2 regions of the Dickeya aquatica genome follow, and region 2 is predicted to be linked to the other one. Evidence: predicted binding sites of a transcription regulator. Region 2 holds the regulator's gene; the other holds the start of a gene.
The links. The regulator PhoB, encoded in region 2, activates phosphate uptake and scavenging genes when phosphate is short. The targets are predictions, from matches to a motif close to CTGTCATAAAACTGNCNNAT.
Positions count from the first base shown of each region.

Region 1: the regulator PhoB is predicted to act here: its motif matches at 1,760-1,779, upstream of pstS (phosphate ABC transporter substrate-binding protein PstS).

Region 1 is NZ_LT615367.1:4,482,472-4,489,945, forward strand. It holds gene pstC (phosphate ABC transporter permease PstC) at 1-428, opposite strand, end outside; gene pstS (phosphate ABC transporter substrate-binding protein PstS) at 576-1,616, opposite strand; gene DAQ1742_RS20305 (hypothetical protein) at 2,128-2,403, shown strand; gene glmS (glutamine--fructose-6-phosphate transaminase (isomerizing)) at 2,530-4,362, opposite strand; gene glmU (bifunctional UDP-N-acetylglucosamine diphosphorylase/glucosamine-1-phosphate N-acetyltransferase GlmU) at 4,581-5,951, opposite strand; gene pelX (pectate disaccharide-lyase PelX) at 6,285-7,474, shown strand, end outside.
Region 2 is NZ_LT615367.1:3,241,926-3,249,399, reverse strand. It holds gene DAQ1742_RS14780 (SbcC/MukB-like Walker B domain-containing protein) at 1-1,408, opposite strand, end outside; gene sbcD (exonuclease subunit SbcD) at 1,405-2,637, opposite strand; gene phoB (phosphate response regulator transcription factor PhoB) at 3,067-3,756, shown strand; gene phoR (phosphate regulon sensor histidine kinase PhoR) at 3,784-5,103, shown strand; gene DAQ1742_RS14760 (PstS family phosphate ABC transporter substrate-binding protein) at 5,188-6,141, shown strand; gene DAQ1742_RS14755 (cobalamin-independent methionine synthase II family protein) at 6,420-7,474, shown strand, end outside.

The sequences.
Region 1 (7,474 bases), 1.2 Mb from region 2:
AACAACCCCCACATGCCGTAAACAATACTGGGGATTGCCGCCAGCAGCTCAATCGCCACCCCAAGCGGACGCTTCAGCCAGCCGGGTGCCAGTTCCGTCAGGAACAGCGCAATACCGAAACTGATGGGAATGGCGATAATCAAGGCAATAAGCGACGTCACCAGCGTGCCGTAAATCGGCACCAGCGCACCGAATTGCCCGGCAGGCGCATCCCACTCTTTGTTCCACAGGAAAGAAAAACCGAAAGTTTTGATGCTCGGCCAGGAGGCGAACATCAGTGAGACGATAATGCCGCCCAGCAGCAGTAACGTCAGCAGGGCCGCCAGTCTGACCAGCGCCCCGAAAAGGATATCGCCCTGTTTTCCCGGCGGGGTAATGGTTTTGCCTACAGGTATATCCGCTATAGTTGTTGGCTTATCGTCAGCCATACGTCTCTCTTCTTTCAGATAACGGCGTTTTTCAAATAACTGCGTCTTTCAGATAATCAGGCGGCGCTATCAACGTCGGAGGTGGATAGACCGATTGCGGTTTATCCACCTCAGGAGACTGACTCAACCGTTCCTGACCGACTGCAATCAGTATAGTGCTTTACCGCTGCTGTCTTTAATTTGTGCTTTCCATGCAGCGCGAACCTGAGCAACCACATCTTTAGGCAGGGTGGCGTAATCCAGCGCTTTCGCCTGTGCATCGCCTTTCGTGTAGGCCCAGTCGAAGAACTTCAGCACTTCGGTGCCCTGCTCCGGTTTGCTCTGCTCTTTGTGCAGCAAGATGAAGGTGGTTGACGTGATAGGCCATGCATCCGCCCCTTTCTGGTTAGTCAGGTCTTGTGCAAACGACTTGCTCCAGTCCACCCCTTTGGCCGCATTGCTAAATGAAGTTTCCGTCGGGCTGACAGCTTTGCCATCGGCAGAGAGCAGCTTGGTGTACACCAGATTGTTCTGCTTGGCATAGGCGTATTCGACATAACCGATAGACCCCGGCAGACGCTGAACAAACGCAGCGATACCGTCATTGCCTTTACCACCCAGACCGGTCGGCCAGTTCACCGTGTTACCGGCACCAATCTTCTCTTTCCACTCGCTGTTCACTTTCGCCAAATAGCTGGTGAACACATAAGAAGTGCCAGAACCATCGGCACGACGCACCACCGCGATATCCTGATCCGGCAGTTTCACACCAGGGTTCAGTTTAGCGATGGCCGCATCGTTCCATTTTTTAATATTCCCCAGGTAGATATCACCCAGCGTTTTGCCATCCAGAGTCAGTTCACCGGCATTCACACCCGGCAGGTTAACCGCCAGTACGATACCGCCAATCACGGTCGGGAACTGGAACAGGCCATCTTGCGCCAGCTTGTCATCGGCCAGCGGAGCATCGGACGCGCCAAAATCGACGGTCTTGGCGGTAATTTGTTTCACGCCGCCGGAGGAGCCGATGCCCTGATAGTTCACTTTATTGCCGGTCTCTTTCTCATAAGAGTCTGCCCACTTGGCATAAACCGGAGCGGGGAATGTCGCACCTGCACCAGTGAGATTTGCTGCGGCGAAAGCAGAAACCGCCGTCAGAGAAAAACTTGCAGCAACGATACTGGCAACAGTGGTACGCATGAGTTTCATAATCCCTCCTGTGGGATACCTAGACGTGTAGACCCGGAGCTATTGTTTAATCGGTAGAGGTGTCATCCGCAGCGTGTGCGCGATCACAATGTCATTTGCTGGAAGAGAAAATAGGTCAATTCGGTGACAGTAAAATGTATGAAATATGACAGTTATGTGACAGGCACATCAGGGACAGTTGGCGACACGCGCGTCCCTCAACAAGAGCGGGGAAAAGAGAGGGTAAATAGAGGGTAAAGAGGCTGAGGAAAACACACTGTTTTGAAAACACGCTGTTCTTAACACATGCGGCTTTCACCTCTCAACCACAACATGGCTTTTATTAAATAGCATACTGTCCAAAATTAGAAAACCCGATTAAACGCTATACCGCAGGCAGGGCGATTCTGTTACAAACCATGTACTCTTGCGTAAAAATAAAAATAACAGAAAAGACAGATTTCTCTGATTAGCAGGGCGTTAATTACAGCAGTAAAGTAAAAGCGTGTTAATACTAAAAGGAGTTCAATGTATGCACGCAGCCAAGAAATTTATAATAGCCAGCACATTATTATGTGCTCCATTTATAACAAATGCCTTTGATTCCAATCCATTTGACAGAGAGCAACTGCTATCCGCAGGTAATGGCGATAAAATTTCCCAAACCAATATTACAATAAGGGATATTAATGAAATGATGGATCGAATAAAAAAATTAGAAAACAAAAACGAAGCATTAACGAATCAAATTGAATGTCTAAAAAGAGATATCAACAATATTAAAGGCAAATCAAAGTTAATATGTTAACTATTATCCATAAAATATCATGACTACCTCGTATTTAATGTAAAAAAGAAAAGCCCTGAGAGATTAAATCAGGGCTTTTTTATGCCAGGCGAAGAATCACGCTCTTCGCTCAGTCACCGGCAAACCTTACTCCACCGTTACCGATTTCGCCAGGTTACGCGGCTGGTCAACATCGGTGCCTTTAATCAGCGCCACATAGTAAGAGAGCAGTTGTAGCGGCACCGTGTAGAAAATAGGCGCGATGAACTCTTCAACATGCGGCAACTGGATGATTTTCATCATCTCGCTGTCAGACGTGAACCCGGCCTGCTCGTCGGCAAACACATAGATTTCACCGCCGCGCGCGCGCACTTCTTCGATGTTGGATTTCAGTTTTTCCAGCAAATCGTTATTAGGCGCGACCACAACGACTGGCATATCAGCATCAATCAGCGCCAGCGGGCCGTGTTTCAGTTCGCCTGCGGCATACGCTTCTGCGTGGATGTAGGAAATCTCTTTGAGCTTAAGCGCGCCTTCCATCGCAATCGGGTACTGATCGCCACGGCCGAGGAACAACGCGTGGTGTTTATCAGAGAAGCCTTCTGCCAGCGATTCGATAAGCTTGTCCTGTGACAGCATCTGTTCTATACGGGCGGGCAGCGCCTGCAACGCCTGCACGATTTCACGCTCAACCTCTGCCGCCATCCCGCGCAAACGGCCAATACGCGCCACCAACATCAACAGCACCGTCAGTTGGGTAGTAAAAGCCTTGGTGGAAGCAACACCGATTTCAGCCCCGGCGCGGGTCATCAGCGCCCAGTCTGATTCACGCACCAGTGAGGAGCCCGCCACATTGCAAATCGCCAGCGAACCGAGATACCCCAGCTCTTTTGACAAACGCAACGCTGCCAGCGTGTCAGCCGTTTCACCGGATTGCGATAAGGTGATCATCAGGCTGTTTTCACGCACCGCCGGTTTGCGATAACGGAATTCGGAGGCGATTTCCACATCGCAAGGAATACCCGCCAGCGACTCAAACCAGTAGCGCGACACCATGCCCGCGTTGTATGACGTACCGCAGGCAATAATCTGTATATGTCGCACCGTTGCCAGCAGCGCCTCGGCCTTAGGCCCCAGCTCTGAGAGATGAATTTCACCGTGGCTAAAGCGCCCTTCGAGCGTGTTTTTGATGGCCAGCGGCTGCTCGAAAATCTCTTTTTGCATGTAGTGACGGTAGGCCCCTTTATCGCCAGCGTCATACTGCACGTTTGATTCTATCTCTTCGCGCTGCACCTCTTTACCGTGACGATCGACGATGCGTACCGTGCGGCGGGTAACTTCCGCGATATCGCCTTCTTCAAGGAAGATAAAACGGCGCGTTACCGGCAACAGTGCCAGCTGGTCTGAGGCGATAAAGTTCTCCCCGACGCCCCGGCCAATCACCAGTGGGCTGCCGGAACGGGCGGCAACCAATACGCTGGGGTCGCGGCTATCAAGCAGCACCATGCCGTAAGCACCGCGCAATTGCGCAATAACACGCTGCACCACGTCATGCAGTGAGCCGCCCTGCTGTTGCTCCCAATGCACCAAATGGGCAACGACTTCGGTGTCGGTTGCAGAGGTAAACTGATACCCACGCGACACCATCAATTCACGTAATGGTTCGTGATTCTCGATAATGCCGTTATGCACCACGGTAATATGGCCAGACACATGCGGGTGCGCATTATGCTCGGACGGTTCACCGTGCGTTGCCCAGCGGGTATGCGCAATCCCGGTGCCACCGGTCAGCGGGTGTTCTTCCATCGCCTGCGCCAGCACCTGCACTTTACCCAGACGACGCAGGCGTGAAACCTGCCCATCATGGCCCACCACCGCCAGACCGGCAGAGTCATAACCCCGGTATTCAAGGCGGCGCAGCCCTTCCAGCAGGATTTCAGCTATATCTCGTTGCGCGACAGCGCCAACAATTCCACACATCGGTTGTATTCCTGTAAACGTGACATATTGTGTCACCGCGATGTCTTTAGACCTGATTATTCCGGTTGATTCCGGGTTCCCCGAGCCGTTGTAGAAAGCGGGGTTTTATTATGTTTTGGTCTGGGCTCAACGGTAATAAGCCCAGACCAAACGTTATCATCATCAGCCAGAGGAGCGCGCTAACCCTGACGGGCCTGCGCGCCTCGGGCATGAGACGGTTACTTTTTCTTCACCGGGCGTTTCCAGCCCGCAATGTGCGTCTGTTTCACGCGGCTTATCACCAGTTCATTTTCACCAACATGACGGGTGACGGTAGTCCCCGCGCCGATGGTCGCGCCACGGCCAATCGTCACCGGTGCAACCAGCTGGCTATCCGACCCGACAAACACATCATCGCCAATCACGGTTTGGTGTTTGTTGGCACCGTCATAGTTACAGGTGATCGTGCCCGCGCCGATATTCACGCCGGAGCCAATGTGCGCATCACCAAGATAGGTCAGATGACCGGCTTTCGACCCTTTACCCAGGCGCGCCTTTTTCATTTCGACGAAGTTGCCCACATGTGCCTCTTCTTCCAGCACAGCGCCTGGGCGCAGACGGGCAAACGGGCCGATGGTGCAGCGCGCGTCCAGCACCGCATCTTCAACAACCGAGTAGGGGCTCAGTTCGCAATCATCGCCAATCACGCTGTTTTTGATGATGCACCCAGCGCCGATTTTCACCCGGTTGCCGAGCGTGACCCGGCCTTCCAGAATCACATTGGCATCAAGGGTCACATCAAGGCCGTGCACCAGCTCTCCGCGCAGGTCAAAGCGGGCCGGGTCCATCAGCATGACGCCTGCCAGCAGCAGCCGTTCAGCCTGTTCGCGCTGAAAAGTGCGCTCCAGCGTCGCCAGTTGCAGGCGATTGTTTACCCCTTCCACTTCACTCAGCGTCGATGGCTGCACCGCGACCACCCGGTTTCCTTCCTGAGCGGCCATGGCGATAATATCCGTCAGGTAGTATTCACGCTGTGCGTTATGGTTATTGAGCTGGCTTAACCAGCGTTTCAGGTCACGGCCACCGGCGACTAAAATTCCGGTATTGATTTCTGTAATGGCACGCTGCTGCTCACTGGCATCTTTATGCTCAACAATCCCGACCACCTCGCCATTATCCCGCACAATGCGGCCATAACCGGTTGGATCGGGCAAATCGACGGTCAACAGGCCAATGCCGCCCTGCGGTTTCGCGGCAACCAGGCGCTGTAACGTCGCCGGTGAAATCAGCGGAACATCGCCGTAGAGGATCAGGATGTCTTCGTTATCGTCAAAATCATCCGCTGCCTGCTGCACCGCATGACCGGTACCCAGTTGTTCGGCCTGCAACACCCAGTGCAACGAGGCATCGGTCAGCGTCTGGCGAATCAGCTCTGCGCCATGTCCATAAACCAGGTGAATGCGCCCGGCACCCACGTTGAGCGCAGCATCAATCACATGCTGGACAATCGGTTTTCCTGCCAGAGGGTGAAGCACTTTAGGAAGGCTGGAATACATGCGGGTTCCCTTGCCTGCGGCAAGAATAACCACGCTCATTGAACTGTTAGACATAGGCATCCTGACTTAAAACGGAATGGAGCCCTGCACATGAGGGCGAACGAAAGTAAACCTGTTATCGCACCGGATTACTACATATTTTTCAGCGAAAAATGGGGCCTCAAGGCCGCTCCGGCTTGAAAAACCTCTGGCATGAGAGTGTATCCAATACGTGGGGATTTGGGTAATCAGAAACCGGCCGGGAGCCTGTTTTTGCTCACATTCTCATGGCTGATTTAAATACCCTCACATCCACACGGCTGTTCGGTTTGTGAAGCACGCAAAAGAAACAGTGTTTCATTTTTTGACATAATGCGGCGTTCAATAACAAAGAATAATGGTGAAAACATGAAATATGCTGTTTCGGGGCTACTCACTGTCGCTCTTAATTCAATGCTACTTCTGGGGTCTAATACAGCGCTTGCCGCCACACAGGATGCCACGCCCGTCTGGCGTAGCATCGCTTTTGGTCAATCCACCGACGTCAATTTTGCTACCAACGTTCTGCCTGAAAAAGTCGGCGTCAACGCCGTCACCATTAACGGTAAGAAACTCACCACAGCGGATAACGCAGACCTGTCACAACCCGTCACCATTGAAAGCCGTGGCGGTAAGATTGCCAACACTCACGATGGCCTGACGTTCTTCTATACCGAACTCCCGGCACAGGCGAATTTCGTGCTACAGGCAGATGTTACGGTAGACCAATTCGGCCCGGAAACCGATGCCAAACCGAATGCACAGGAAGGTGCCGGTTTGCTGGTGCGCGATATTCTCGGTGTGCCGCGTCAGGAGCCGTTAAAAGAGGGCTATGAAGAGTTTCCAGCGGCCTCAAATATGGTGATGAACGCCATCATGACGCAGGATAAAAAATCGGGCACCGATGTTAAGATGCAGTTGATTAGCCGTGATGGCGTCACCCAGCCCTGGGGCAACACTAACGCAAGAATTACCCGCACCAGCTATCAGGAAAAAATCAATCTGCAACAGACCCCAACGTTCCGTCTGAAACTGGAGCGCACCAACGAGGGGTTTATTACGGCGTATGCGCCCAAAGGCAGCGAGCAATGGGTGAGTAAAAGCGTCGAGGGTGCCGATGTCGTTACTCGTCAGGATAAAGAGAACTATTATGTGGGGTTCTTCGCTTCGCGTAATGCCAAAATCACCATCAGTAATGCCAGCCTGACCACCAGCCCGGCGAATACCAAGGTTTCTGCACCGTTCAAAGCCGAAAGTTATGCGCCGCTATTACAGATAGCGTCCTCAGCGGTGTCTGCCAGCGATAGCTATCAGATTCAGGCGCGGGCGAACTACAACGGCACTATCGAAGTATTTCAGGATGGTAAATCATTAGGTAAACCCCAGCAGTTACGGGCAGGGAATGATTTATCACTCACGACCAAATTGCTCAAACCTAAGTCAGACATCAAATTGGTGTACACCCCGACAGAGGGTGACGACAAAACCGCCAAAGAAACCTCCTTCAGCGTAGAAAAAATCACGCTGGCGGATGCCAGAAACCTGTATGTCTCGCCTGA
Region 2 (7,474 bases):
CTGTCAGGGAAGCACACTGCTGTTCAAGATACTCTGACTGAATCTGCTGCTGTGCGGCTTTTTCCTGCCAGACCTGTAAGTCCTGCTGCCATTTTTGCTGCTGGGGAAACTGAGCCTGCCAGAGTGGAATGTGGCTGCCGAGAAACTGATGGCTGCTATATTGCTGGCGGTAGTTTTCCACTTCCGCGAGCTGTTGCTGGGTTTGCTCGCGCTGACGTTGCACTCTGGAGAGCGCGGCAATCAGTGTTTTTTGCTGCTCAAGCAGGCTGTCAAGCGCCTGCTGTTGCTGGGTTCGTTGGGTTTGCAGTGTTGAGATTTGATGATCGAGTGGCTGGATGCGCTCACTGATGAGCGTCTCCTGTTGCTGGCGCTGTTCTGCATGCTGCTTGCGCACGATTAGCGCTTTTTCTAATTGAATTTTCAGCAAGCTAAACGCATCTTGCTGGCGGCCAAGCTGCTGTCGCAACAGCGTTAACTGTGCTTGCAGGCGCTGTTTTTCTTTTTGCGCCCGGTCACGTTCGTTGAGTTGCGGGCGTAATTTTTCTGCCGGTTCGCTGCGGCGCAATTTCTCGATTTGGGTTTGTGACTGGCGCTGTAACTGTTCAAACGCATCGCGTTGCTGTTTTGCCTGACGCTGTGCCTGCTGGTGTTGCAACAGGGTGTCATGCCAGCGTTGATGGGTCATGATTTCTTCGCGTTGCAGTGACAACGAGTGTTCTTGCTGGCGAATGAAATCCAGTTGCTGCTCAAGTGAATGACGTTGTTCATCACTGAGTAATTCCAGCGTGGCGATTTTGGCTTTGAGCGTGTCGAGCTGGATGTGGGCTTGCTTGTGTTTCTCAAACACCCGTTCTGAAATGTGGCCATAGATATCTGTGCCGGTCAGCTCTTCAAGCAATTCGGCGCGCTGGTTAGCATCGGCGTTGAGAAAGGCAGCAAACTGCCCTTGCGACAGCATCATTGATTTGGTGAAACGGTCGAAATCGAGGCCGGTGATGTCATCGATCATCGCCAGCTTATCATTCACTTTGTCGGTGAGGATTTTACCCTCGGCACACAGCGCCAGTTCGACTTTGGGCGGTTGCAGGTTACCGTCCGGGCTGTTGTGCGCCCGCCGTTGGCTCCAGAAGGCGCGATAGGCCACGTTTTTTACTTCGAACTCCACCTCGGCCAGACAATCCGCGGTATGGCGGGTCATCAGTTCATTCTGGCCGGGGCTCACTTTCAGGCGCGGCGTTTGGTGGTAGAGCGCCAGACAGATGGCATCGAGCAATGTTGTCTTTCCGGCACCGGTTGGGCCGGTAATGGCAAACAGACTGTTGCTGGCAAAAGGCTCGCGCGTGAAATCGATTTTCCATTCGCCTTGCAGGGAGTTGAGGTTTTTCAGCCGCAAACTGAGGATTTTCATGCGCCCGCCTCCTGACGTTGTTCGTCAATGTCCTGCAACACCTGACCAAACAGGTTGCGCAGCCGCTGCCGACGTTCGTCATCAAGTTCAGCTTCTTGTGCCAGCCTGCGTTCGAAGACTTCGGTCGGTTGCAGTTCATCGAGCGTTTCGGTGTCGAGCTGTACCAGCATTTGCTGCTGCTGTTCCCGCGCCCGGCGTAGCAACAGCACATCGACATGCACAGAGGCGGTCAGCGTTTGAATATGCTGCTGTATGTCACTGAGGTAATCCTGCGTGGCGATTTCAATATCCAGCCAGACCGGCTTTTCACCCTGATAGTCACGAAAACTGGCCAGTCGCCGCTCGATTTCCGCCAGATTGCCTTTCACCAGTTGCATCGGCTGTTCTGCCGGGATGGGCAAGGTGCTGACATCCTGTAGTTTCCCTTGTTCAAAATGCACCAGATACACGGATTTTTCGTGGTTGAGCTCATCAAAACTCAGTGCGATAGGCGAGCCGCTGTAACGAATGTGCTCACATTGCGCGACCCGCTGTGGCCGGTGGATGTGACCCAGCGCAATATAGTCTGCCGGGGGGAAAGCTTGTGCAGGAAAGGCATCCAGCGTACCGATATAGATATCACGCACCGAATCTGAGGTGGCAACGCCCACCGTGGTGAGGTGCCCGGTCATAATAATCGGCAAATGTTCCCCAAGCGTTGCTCGTAGCGTGCAAGCATGCTGATAGCACGCTTGATAATGGCTGGCGATAGCATCCTGTAACGCTTGCTGTTTTTGCTCACCGGATTGCCCGGCTTTGCTGGCCAAAAGATCGCGGGCACGCAGAAACGGTATCGCGCACAAAATGGCTCCAGGCTCACCGGCACGATTATTCAGTACTAAGATGTGCTCCTGGATATCGCCATCAAAGCCGGCAATCACCTGGGTATTCAGGCAGGCGAGCAGCGAGCGGGATTCATTCAGCGTGGCGACGGAGTCGTGATTACCACCGGTGATGATGACCTGACAACCGGTAGGCTGAAGGGCTACCACAAACTGGTTATACATTTCGCGGGCATAACTGGGCGGTGTGCCGTTATCGAACACATCGCCTGCTACTATTAATGCGTCAGCCTGATGCTGTTCTACCTGGCGAACCAGCCAGTGCAGGAACGCCTGATGTTCAGGTGCCCGGCTGCGGGTGTAAAAGTACTGACCGAGATGCCAGTCAGACGTATGAATAATTCGCATGTGACTCCCTGCAGGTGAGTACAAACCACACCTTATTGCTGCCAAGGCTCGGGGGCAACAAGGTGTAACGACAGTGGCGCTAACCATTTTGTTCTGACGGTGTCATTGTTTTTACGGTGCCGTTTAAAGCGCCTGACGATACGCCGTGTTCTTATCATCGGCGATTATAGGCAGTCAGTTTAGGGCATGTCCTTTAATATCTTGCCTGAACAGGGTGGATTTGCCCGCTTTGCGAGCGGTTTTCCATGTTTGCGCCGGATATGCAGGCTGATAGTGGGGATGTGATGACCACGATATTCGCGCCAGGTTGCCACGCCATGAGCCGAGGGCAAGTGAGCAGGGCGGGGCTGGATTTTTCATAAATCTGTCATAAAACTGACGCATAATGCACACCGCATGCTACCCGTGACGATTAACGGCAGGATTGATATGGCAAGACGTATTTTGGTGGTGGAAGATGAAGCACCGATTCGTGAGATGGTGTGCTTTGTGCTGGAGCAGAACGGCTATCAGCCGGTTGAGGCTGAGGATTATGACAGCGCCGTTACCCGGCTGACCGAACCTTACCCTGAACTGGTGTTGCTGGACTGGATGCTGCCCGGTGGTTCTGGCTTGCAATTTATTAAGCACATGAAACGCGAAGCGCTGACCCGAGACATTCCGGTGATGATGCTTACCGCCCGGGGGGAAGAAGAAGATAGGGTACGCGGGCTGGAAGTGGGGGCTGACGACTATATCACCAAGCCGTTTTCGCCCAAGGAACTGGTGGCGCGGATCAAGGCGGTGATGCGCCGTATCTCCCCGATGGCGGTGGAGGAAGTTATTGAAATGCGCGGACTCAGCCTTGACCCTTCCTCGCACCGTGTGACAACACAAGATCATGCACTGGATATGGGGCCGACCGAGTTCAAGCTGCTGCATTTTTTTATGACGCACCCAGAACGGGTATACAGCCGTGAGCAGTTGCTCAATCATGTCTGGGGCACTAACGTGTATGTTGAAGATCGTACTGTTGATGTGCATATCCGCCGCCTGCGTAAAGCACTGGAAACCAGCGGGCATGACAAGATGGTACAGACTGTTCGGGGTACCGGATACCGTTTCTCAACGCGCTATTAATCGCGCCTTTGGTGGAGAACGTCGGTCGTGCTAGAACGTTTATCCTGGAAAAAGCTGGCGCTGGAGCTGGCTTTTTTTTGTTTTCCCGGTCTGCTGTTAGGGCTGTTTATCGGCTATCTGCCCTGGTTTTTGCTGGCCTCGGTCATCAGTGCATTGTGCTGGAATTTTTATAACCAACTGCGTTTGTCCTACTGGTTATGGGTGGATCGCAGCATGACGCCGCCGCCTGGCCGCTGGAGCTGGGAGCCGCTTTTTTATGGCCTGTATCAAATGCAACTGCGTAACCGGCGGCGGCGGCGAGAATTGGCCTTGCTGATAAAGCGCTTTCGCAGCGGGGCTGAGTCATTACCGGATGCTGTGGTCATCACCACAGAAGAGGGCAGTATTATCTGGTGTAACCGGCTGGCACAACATCTGCTGGGTTTTCGCTGGCCAGAGGATAATGGCCAGAATATCCTCAATTTGCTGCGTTATCCTGAATTTACCCAGTACATGCAACAGCAGGAGTTTAGCCGCCCGCTGACGCTGACGCTGAAAAATGCCCACCATGTGGAATTTCGTGTGATGCCCTATTCCGAAGGCCAATTACTGATGGTGGCGCGGGATGTGACGCAGATGCACCAACTGGAAGGCGCACGGCGCAACTTTTTTGCTAATGTCAGCCACGAGTTACGTACACCGCTCACGGTATTGCAGGGCTATCTGGAGATGATGAGCGACGAGTCGCTTGAGGGCACGTTACAAACCAAAGCCCTGCACACCATGCAAGAGCAGACTCGCCGTATGGATGGGTTAGTGCGCCAGTTGTTAACGTTATCGCGTATTGAAGCTGCCGCAGCGATTGATCTTACCGAGAAAGTGGATATTCCATTGATGCTGCGCTTGCTCAGGCGAGAGGCAGAAACCCTCAGTCAGGGGCGGCATGAAATTGTGTTTCGTGTCAACGAACAGCTGCAAGTGTTTGGTAATGAAGAGCAGTTGCGCAGCGCCGTCTCGAACCTGGTGTATAACGCCGTGAACCATACGCCATCAGGGACACGTATCGAAGTGTGCTGGCAACAAACACCGCAGGGGGCAGAGTTTCAGGTAAGTGATAACGGGCCGGGCATTGCACCGGAACATATTCCCCGCCTGACAGAGCGTTTTTACCGTGTGGATAAGGCACGCTCGCGCCAAACCGGTGGCAGCGGGTTAGGGCTGGCTATCGTCAAACATGCGCTGGGTCATCATGATTCCCGTCTGGAAATTATCAGTGAACAAGGTGCTGGCTCCCGCTTTTTATTCACCCTGCCAAACCGGTTGCTGGTTCGCTCAGTGCTGAATCAAAACGCCACCAATCCACAGTGATGAAACCGTCGCCGGCAGCGGCAGGGCTTGATTGTCATTGCCGCTGTGCCGAGAATAGCCGCTGTCTTCTAATGGAAATTGCCGATGAGTTTGACCTGCCGTTTGTCTGTCTTGCTGTTGTGCCTGTTAAGCCTGTGTGGCATTGCTGCCCCGCCGTCGATGCTGGCAGGCAATCTCTCCAGCGCCGGGTCTGATACGCTGGCAAACCTGATGACATTCTGGGCGGCGGATTTCACGCAGCATTACCCCGGCGTGAATGTGCAAATTCAGGCCGCTGGCTCGTCATCGGCTCCCACGGCGTTGGCGGCCGGGGCCGCGCAGCTTGGCCCAATGAGCCGGGCAATGAAAAGCAGCGAAATTGAGCTATTCGAACAACACTATGGCTACCCGCCAACGGCAGTACCGGTCGCACTGGATGCGCTGGTGGTGCTGGTTAATCAGGATAACCCTCTGCCGGGCCTGACATTGCGCCAGCTGGATGCCATTTTTTCTGTTACGCGGCGCTGTGGGGCCAGCAAAGCGGTGCAACGCTGGCAGGAACTGGGGTTGTCTGGTGTCTGGCAGCAGCGTTCATTATTGCGTTATGGGCGTAATTCGGCGTCGGGGACTTATGGTTTTTTTAAGCAGCAGGTACTGTGCGGTGGGGATTTTTTATCACAGGTCAATGAGTTACCCGGCTCAGCTTCGGTGGTGCAGGCGGTTGCTGCCTCGGTGAATGCGATTGGGTATGCCAGTATCGGGTTTCGTGCCAGCGGCGTTCGCGTGGTGCCGCTGGCCTACGGTGAGGCCGATGACTATGTGTTGCCGACAGCGGAGACTATCCGTAGCGGCCGTTATCCCTACACGCGTTATCTCTATATCTACGTCAATAAAGCGCCCGGCAGGCCACTGGAGCCGTTGACGGCGGCCTTTCTGGGGCGCGTGTTGTCGCCACAGGGGCAGGCACTGGTCAGTCAGGACGGGTATTTACCGCTGCCAGAGGCTACGCGTGAGCAGATTCGCCAGCAACTGGCCCTCTCTGAACCCTCTCTTCCTTAATACGCCAGAATCACGCCGCATTTCTCTGCGGTTTTTCTGGTGTTGTCGTGAGCGAATCGACAGCAACGTGAATTTTTTTCATCCGCAGTGAAAATTCTTCCATTGTGATTGCGGCGTCTGCATGACACGATGAACCCATATTAGCCATCTGGATGGCTGAAAAATTCAAGTGCGTAACTATTTCATTTAGAAATTAATTGATGGGCAGGCGTAAGCGAAACCGGTATTTCGCTTCAAGGCATGCCACATCGTTTGATGTGCAAGGGAGCACGACAGACATGACACAAGCTATTCCCCCTTTTCGCGCCGATGTGGTCGGCAGTTTATTGCGCCCGGCGGCGATTAAGCAGGCGCGTTTGCAGCTTCAGGCCGCAGAAATTGATGCCACTGCGCTGCGCCAGATAGAAGATAAAGAGATTCAGCGCGCGGTAGCGTTGCAGCGTGAAGCCGGTCTGCAACTGGTGACTGATGGTGAATTTCGTCGTGCCTGGTGGCATTTTGACTTTTTTGACAGCCTGAACGGCGTCGAGCGTTATGAAGCCGAGCAGGGCATTCAGTTCACTGGTGTACAAACTAAAGCCCGTGGCGTAAAGGTGACGGGGAAAGTCAGTTTTAATCCACAGCATCCGATGCTGGAGGATTTCCGCTTTCTGCAACGTGTTGCCGGTGATGCGGTCGCGAAAATGACCATTCCGAGCCCGAGTGTGTTGCATTTTCGCGGTGGTCGCAAAGTGATAGACAGCACGGTATACCCTGATCTGGCTGACTATTTTGACGATCTGGCGCAAACCTGGCGTGATGCCATCCGGGCATTTTACGATGCGGGCTGCCGCTATCTGCAACTGGATGACACCGTGTGGGCATATTTGTGCTCCGAAGATCAGAAACGCCAGATTCGCGAGCGTGGCGATGATCCTGATTTCCTGTGCCAGACTTACGCAAACGTGCTGAATAAAGCGCTTGAAGGCAAACCGGACGATCTGGTAGTGGGCTTGCATGTCTGCCGCGGGAATTTCCGTTCTACCTGGATTTCTGAAGGGGGCTATGAGCCGGTGGCGAAAACGCTGTTTGGTGACGTTAAGGTAGATGCGTTCTTTCTGGAGTATGACACCGAACGTGCGGGAGGCTTTGAGCCGCTGCGGTTTATTAAGCCAGGCCACCAGAAAGTGGTGCTAGGGTTGATAACGACAAAAACCGGTGCGTTAGAATCCGCTGACGCGGTAAAAGCCCGCATTGCCGAGGCTGCACGCTATGTTGCGCTTGACCAATTATGCCTGAGCCCACAGTGCGGGTTTGCCTCAACGGAAGAGGGCAATACCCTTTCAGAGGAAGA